One region of the Devosia sp. J20-27 genome, then DNA from elsewhere that is predicted to be linked to it. Evidence: riboswitches for the same ligand, from Rfam matches in the RefSeq annotation. Region 1 holds a riboswitch; the other holds the start of a gene.
What was found. A riboswitch is a leader RNA that binds a small molecule or an ion and turns the genes downstream of it on or off. The one in region 1 is predicted to bind cobalamin.
Positions count from the first base shown of each region.

Region 2: another riboswitch for cobalamin. It lies ahead of AC0L4C_RS05630 (HupE/UreJ family protein); the one in region 1 lies ahead of AC0L4C_RS02425 (CbtB domain-containing protein).

Region 1 is NZ_CM147875.1:512,844-516,257, reverse strand. Features, by position in the region: gene AC0L4C_RS02445 (zinc ABC transporter substrate-binding protein) at 1-24, shown strand, start outside; gene AC0L4C_RS02440 (NAD(P)/FAD-dependent oxidoreductase) at 74-988, shown strand; gene AC0L4C_RS02435 (DMT family protein) at 969-1,325, opposite strand; gene AC0L4C_RS02430 (hypothetical protein) at 1,421-2,065, shown strand; cobalamin riboswitch at 2,086-2,306, shown strand; gene AC0L4C_RS02425 (CbtB domain-containing protein) at 2,342-2,524, shown strand; gene AC0L4C_RS02420 (CbtA family protein) at 2,585-3,340, shown strand; gene cobW (cobalamin biosynthesis protein CobW) at 3,337-3,414, shown strand, end outside.
Region 2 is NZ_CM147875.1:1,144,270-1,147,683, forward strand. Features, by position in the region: gene trmD (tRNA (guanosine(37)-N1)-methyltransferase TrmD) at 1-390, shown strand, start outside; gene AC0L4C_RS05615 (SCO family protein) at 395-994, opposite strand; gene AC0L4C_RS05620 (copper chaperone PCu(A)C) at 996-1,538, opposite strand; gene AC0L4C_RS05625 (hypothetical protein) at 1,611-1,958, opposite strand; cobalamin riboswitch at 2,044-2,233, shown strand; gene AC0L4C_RS05630 (HupE/UreJ family protein) at 2,271-2,813, shown strand; gene rplS (50S ribosomal protein L19) at 2,977-3,414, shown strand, end outside.

The DNA.
Region 1 (3,414 bases):
CTTGTCGCCTGCCTCGGCAAGTGACTCGCGGGGGAATTTCTCCCTCCGTCCCACCCCGACCTGGAGTACGTCCATGCACGACGTCATCATCATCGGCGGCAGCTTTGCCGGGCTCGCCGCCGCCATGCAGCTTGGACGCGCCCGCCGCGATGTCGTGGTCCTCGATACCGGTCGTCCGCGCAACCGCTTCTCGCCGGCCGCCCATGGCATTCTCGGCCATGACGGCACGCCGCCGCGCGATCTGCTCGCCGCGGCGCGGGCGCAGATGGCGCCCTATCGCACTGTCGCGCTGCTGCAGGCGGAAGCCATCTCGCTGGCCGGCACCGCTGACGATTTCATCGTCGAGACCAGGGCGCACGGCACTCTGGCGGCCCGCCGCATCATTCTCGCCCATGGCGTCACCGACACCTTGCCACCCCTAGACGGTCTGGCTGCCTGCTGGGGCCTGTCGGTGCTGCATTGCCCCTACTGCCACGGCTTCGAATATGGCGACCGCAAGCTGGCCTTCCTGGCCTCGCCCGGCCTCGAGCTGATGATGGCGCGGCTCTATCGCGACTGGAGCGCTGACCTCGTGATGTATGCCAATGGCAACGTCATCGATGCCGAAACCCGCACCGGCATCGAAGCGCTCGACGTGCAGATCATCGATGCGCCGGTCGTCGAGTTGCGGCACCGGGACGGGCTGCTCACGCACGTGGTCACCACGGACGGCGACGTCGAACGCGACGCCATCTTCGTCGCCCCCCGCACCGCCCCTTCGCTCGACCTGCATCTGGCCGCCGGTTGCGCCCTCGAAACCGGACCGTCCGGCGACTACATCAAGGTCGACGACCGGCAGGCCACCACCGTGGCAGGCATCTTCGCGGCCGGTGATCTGGCGCGCCCGATGCACAATGCCACGCTGGCCATGTCAGCCGGCGTGGTGGCCGGCGCCATGGCCCACCATTCGCTGCTCTTCCCGCCGGTCGCTACTTCAGCGGCCCCTTGAACACGAAGAAGGCGCCGGCGCCGATCAGCGCGAAGCCGACGCCATGGTTCCAGGTGAGCTTCTCGCCCAGCACGAATACGGCGAAGCCGGCAAACACCGTCAGGCTGATGACCTCCTGGATGGTTTTGAGTTCGGCGGCCGAATAGGTGCCGTAGCCGATGCGGTTGGCCGGCACCGCTAGCCAGTATTCGACCAGCGCGATGCCCCAGCTCGCCATCACTGCCACCCACATGGCGGCGGCGGGAAACTTGAGATGCCCGTACCAGGCAACGGTCATGAACACGTTCGATCCGATCAGCAGCAGGATCGGCAGGATGGCGGGAGAAAGCAGCAGCATGTCGCACCTGAATCGGGAAGCTGCAGCGACATTGCGCGCCTTGCGGCGCACTGCAAGCTCGGCCACACTGAAGCGATCAGGGTTGAGGACTTCACATGCTTCGTCGCGCCGTCTTCCTGCCGCTGCTGCTGCTCGCACCCGCTGCGCTGGCCGCTGACATCACCTGCGACGGCGCCTTCGCCGTCGATACCACCATCGAGCGGCTCAACCAGACCTTTGGTGCCGAGAACGTGGTGACCGGCGAGGTCGACGGGCCGGAAGGCACCACGATCATCGCCACCACTGTCTATCCCGATGACCCCGACAGAAAGCTTGTCTTCGGCTGGTGGGATGAAGAGGCCCATGCCGATCTGAGCTATGTCGAACTGCCGCCTCCGGACACGGCCTTCGGCCTGACGAGGGGCATGACCGTCAGCCAGGTCGAGGCGCTCAACGGTGCGCCCTTCAGCATGACGGGCTTCTGGTGGGACTATGGCGGCTACGCCAGCTTCCAGACCGGCAATCTGGCCGACGTGCCCGGCGGCTGCCTGCTCTCCGTCTCCTTCCAGCCCGCCATCGACGTGCCCGGCGGGCTCGATGTCGAGCCGGTCAGTGGCGATCGCGAAGTTCCCTCGAGCGAGCCGCTGCTGGCGCGGCTCGATGTCCGCATCCAGTCGGTCACCATCAGCTATCCCTATCCAAACTTCGATGAGGAGGAGGATATGGGCAACGCCCCGGTGGTCGAGGATACGCGCGGTTGACCACCGCCCCTCTGCCGGCCTAAGACTGATGCCACGTTGGTTTCCCGACCCCGTTTGGGCGACGGAATCAAAAGGGAATACGGTGAGGCGTACCCATCAGGGACCGAATCCGTGGCTGCCCCCGCAACTGTAAGCGGTGAGTCTGCTCCAACTCTGCCACTGGTGCTCATGTGAGTGCCGGGAAGGCCGGAACAGGCGATGACCCGTGAGCCAGGAGACCTGCCAGCGCCAACCGGGCTCGACGCCCACTTCAATCCGCACGGAGGGTGCAGGTCTATGAATGCTCAGGTTCAGGCGACTGGTGTCGTCAATCTCTCGTTGTCTCAACGTCTCGTTGCCGGTGCCCTGGCGCTGCTCATCGGCCTGTTTCTGGTCGGTGGCGTCGGCTTTGCCAATGACATGGCCGTCCACAATGGCGCGCACGACACGCGCCATGCGCTCGGCTTCCCCTGCCACTGAGACACCTGCTTGCGAGCGGCACCCGGAAGGGCGCCGCGACCAGCATGAGAGAAGCCACAGATGAGACTCTTCCAGCGAATCTTCTTCGCTGCGGTCCTTGCCGGACTCGCAGCCGGCCTTGCCATGAGCGCACTCCAGCAATGGAAGGTCATTCCGCTCATTATCGCAGCCGAAACGTTTGAATCGGCCGAACCGACCGAGCACATCCACGCCGATGGCAGCACGCACCTGCACGAGGCGGCGACCCCGGAAGGCGGCCATGTGCATGATGCGGATGCCTGGGCCCCTGCCGACGGCATCGAGCGCACGCTCTATACGCTGCTCGCCAATGTGCTGGGCTGCATGGGCTTCGCGCTTCTCCTCGCCGCCGTCTCGGTCATCGCCGGACTGCCGCTGACCGCCACCAACGGCCTCATCTGGGGCCTCGCCGGCTTCGTCGCCTTCCAGCTCGCCCCCGCACTCGGACTGCCGCCGGAACTTCCCGGCATGGCCGCTGCCGAGCTCGGCGCGCGCCAGATCTGGTGGTGGGCGACCGCGCTCGGCGCCGCTGCCGGCTGTCTTGCCATCGCCAGACTGCGCAACTGGACCGGCATCGGCATTGCCGCCGTCCTGCTGCTGCTGCCGCAGATCATCGGCGCCCCGCAGCCGGCCGCCGTTTCCGCATCGCCTCTACCGGCCGCGCTGGCCACCGAGTTCGCCGCGGCCACGCTCGCTGCCGGTGCGCTGTTCTGGCTGACCGTCGGGCCTCTGCTTGGATATCTCCTCGAACGCTTCGCCCGCGCCGAAGCCACCCAGCTCAAGGGAGCCATCGCATGAGCGACCTCGCCACCACCAAGATCCCCGTCACCGTCATCACCGGCTTCCTCGGCGCCGGCAAGACCACGCTGGTG
Region 2 (3,414 bases), 630 kb from region 1:
CGGGTGCGCGAACTGGCGGCGGGCCCGGGGGCGATCATTGTCTGCGGCCGCTTCGAGGGTGTCGACCAGCGGGTCATCGAGGCGCGCGAGCTCGAGGAAATCTCGATCGGCGACTATGTCCTCGCCGGTGGCGAAGTGGCGGCGATGGCGCTGATCGAGGCGGTGGTGCGCTTGCTGCCGGGCGTGCTCGGTGCCGCCGAAAGCCATGCCGACGAGAGCTTTGAGGACGGGCTGCTGGAATATCCGCACTACACCCGGCCGCAGGTCTTCGAGGGTCGCGAGATCCCGGCGGTGCTGACCTCGGGCGATCACGGCAAGATCGAGAAGTGGCGCCGGGCCGAGAGCCTGAAGCTCACGACGGCCCGGCGGCCGGACTTGCTGGACAAATAGTCCGCTACACCTTGGCAAGCAGCTTGCGGATCTTGCCGACAGCGGTGGCCTGATCCTCACCATAGGCGATGGTGCCCTCGAACTCGCCTCTGGCATTGATCAGATAGACCGAAGCGGTGTGGTTCATGGTGTAGTCGTCCGGCGACTGCCCCTCGACCCGCTCGGCCACGGCGCCCCAGGCCTTGACGATCTTGTCGATCTCGGCCGGCTTCCCGGTGACGCCGATGATACGGTCCGACACCCACGAGACATAGTCGCCCAGCATTTCGGGCGTGTCGCGCAGCGGATCGACGGTGATGAAATAGGCCTGCAGCGGGCCGGCGGCATCGCCCAGTTCCTCGAACCAGCCGGCCATCTCGCCCATCGTGGTGGGGCAGACGTCGGGGCAGTGGGTATAGCCGAAAAACAGCAGCGAGGGATGGCCGACCAGCATGGTCTGGTCGATGGCCTGGCCGCGCTGGTCGACGAGGGCATAGCTGCCCCCGCCGATGCCGGCACCCGCCTTGGGCGGCGCGAAGACGAAGAGGATCGTCGCCGCAACCGCCGCCAGCACCACGGCGATCCAGAGTCCGAGCCGGACGCGGGCGAGTGTCGTGCCTGTCATCTCAGCCCCCGTGGCCGGCATGGTCCATGGCCGGCCCCTTGGCCGCCATGCCTGCCACCGACAGCTCGATCTCGACCGTACCGGCCTTTTCGAAGGTCAGCGTCACCGGCACCGTTTCGCCCTCGACCAGTGCCTGGTTGAGGCCCATGAACATGATGTGCAGGCCGCCCGGCGCCAGCGTCACCGTCTCGCCGGCGGGGATGTCGATGCCGCTCTCGAGCTGGTTCATCTTCATGACGTCGCCCTCCATCTTCATCTCGTGCAGCTGGGTGACCTCCGCGACGGGCGAGCTGGCGCCGATCAGCCGGTCGGCTTCCGCCCCGGCATTGTGGATCGTCACATAGCCGCCGCCCACCGGCGCGTTGGGGAGGGTGGCGCGGGTGAAGCCGCCGGTGATGGTGAGATCGCCCAGCGTCACTTCGGGCGCCATCTCCATGGCCACGGTCATCGCCGTCGTAGCGGCAGTGTCTTGGGCAGAGGCAGGGGCGGCGAGCAGCGCCAGCCCGGTAGCCGCGAGAGCGGCCAGTGTCAGTTTGGTAAGCATGTCAGTCTCGTTCTGTTGGCCGCAGCTCCCCGGAGTCCGGGCGCGGCGTTTGATCTCAAAGCAGGTTTCGGATCAGGCCAGAACGGGCGGGCCGCGCGCAGTCTGCGGGCCGACATAACGGTCGGGCAGGCTGAGGACGGGCAGGGCGCCATAGGTGAAGGCGGTAACGGCGCAGGGGCCCAGCGGCACCTGCGTGGGCGCCGGCAGGTCGGCTATGCCAACGCGGCAGGCATGACAGGGCGCATGCCTGGACGTCTCGTCGTCGAGCGGCGTGCCGCAGAAGCCGAGCGTCGAGGCGATGGCGAGGACGTCGCCCGGCGCCGCCTGCACAGCCACAGGCTGGTGCGCGAAATTGAGGAAAAGCAGCGCCAGCACGCACAGGGCGCGCAGGATCTCCGCAATTGTCCTCTTGGGGCTCATGGCTGCTCTCATAGCTGACCGCCTGCACCCTCGTCATGCGACAAATGCGTCGAAGCTTCATTGATCTTGCGCAAGCTTCCTGACAGAACTGACGCATGAAGACGGTGCGCGGGGGCAGCAAACCCTCCGCGTGAAACGGGAAGCAGGCGAACACCCTGCGCCGCCCCCGCGACTGTAACGGGTATCTCCTCCAGCGTGCCACTGGTTTGCGACTGGGAAGGCGGAGAGAGATACAAGCCCGGAGCCAGGAGACCGGCCGTCTTTGCAACGCAACCCGGATTGCGGGACGGTGGGTCCCGCAAAGGAGAAAATATGCGCCTCAAACTGGCTTTCGCCCTTCCTCTCGCCCTGCTGCCCTCCGCCGCCTTCGCCCATAGTGGTGCCGGTCAGGCCCATGATCTGCTGCATGGCATCCTGCACCCGCTGGCCGGCTTCGATCATCTGCTAGCCATGCTGGCCGTCGGCGTCTTCGCCGTCGCGCTGGGCGGACGTGCCCTGCTGGCCGTGCCGCTGGCCTTTGTCGGCATGATGACCGCCGGCTTCCTGCTCGGCACTGCCGGCATCCAGCTGCCCTTCATGGAACTGGTGATCGGCGCCTCATCGCTGGTGATCGCCGGTGCCGTGGTCTTCGGCCGGTCGATGAAAACCGCCGCCGCTGCCGCGCTGGTCGGCGTCTTTGCCGTCTTCCACGGCGTCGCCCACGGTGCCGAACTGCCGCTGGGCGCTTCGGCCTGGCAGTTCGCCCTCGGCTTTGTCGCCGCCACAGCTGCCCTGCATCTGGCCGGGATCGCCGCGGCCATGCTGGTCACGCGCCTCGCCCGCCGGTCGCCGGCACAGGTCGCAGACAAGCTCTAGCCCCTAGACTCCGGGCCTCACTTGCTCTATACGCGCGCTCGCTCCCCTCACTGGGGGCGAGCCAATAAGCGCATACAACAATCCGTGCAAAAACCAAGACCGGGCGGTCAGTCCCACAAGGGCTGGCAAAACGCTCCTTTGAAAAGATCAACGGAAGACGACAATGAACATCATCGAACAGCTCAATAAAGAGCAGTACGACGCGCTGACCGCCAAGGCACCGCGTCCCGACTTCACCCATGGCGATACCGTCAAGGTGTGGGTCAAGATCCGTGAAGGCGACAAGGAACGCCTGCAGGCTTACGAAGGCGTGGTCATCGCGCGTTCGGGCACAGGCATCATGGAAAGCTTCACGGTCCGCAAGATTTCCTACGGCGAAGGCGTGGAGCGTGTGTTTCCCATCCTGTCGCCCAATGTCGATCGCATCGAAGTCCTGAAGCGCGGCAAGGTCCGTCGCGCCAAGCTCTACTACCTGCGCGACCGTCGCGGTAAGTCGGCCCGTATTTTCGAGTCGACCTCGTCGCGTACCCGCAAGATCGAAGCCGGGGAGCGCGAATCCGCTCTCGAGGCCAAGAACGCCCGCGAGGCTGAGAAGATCGCT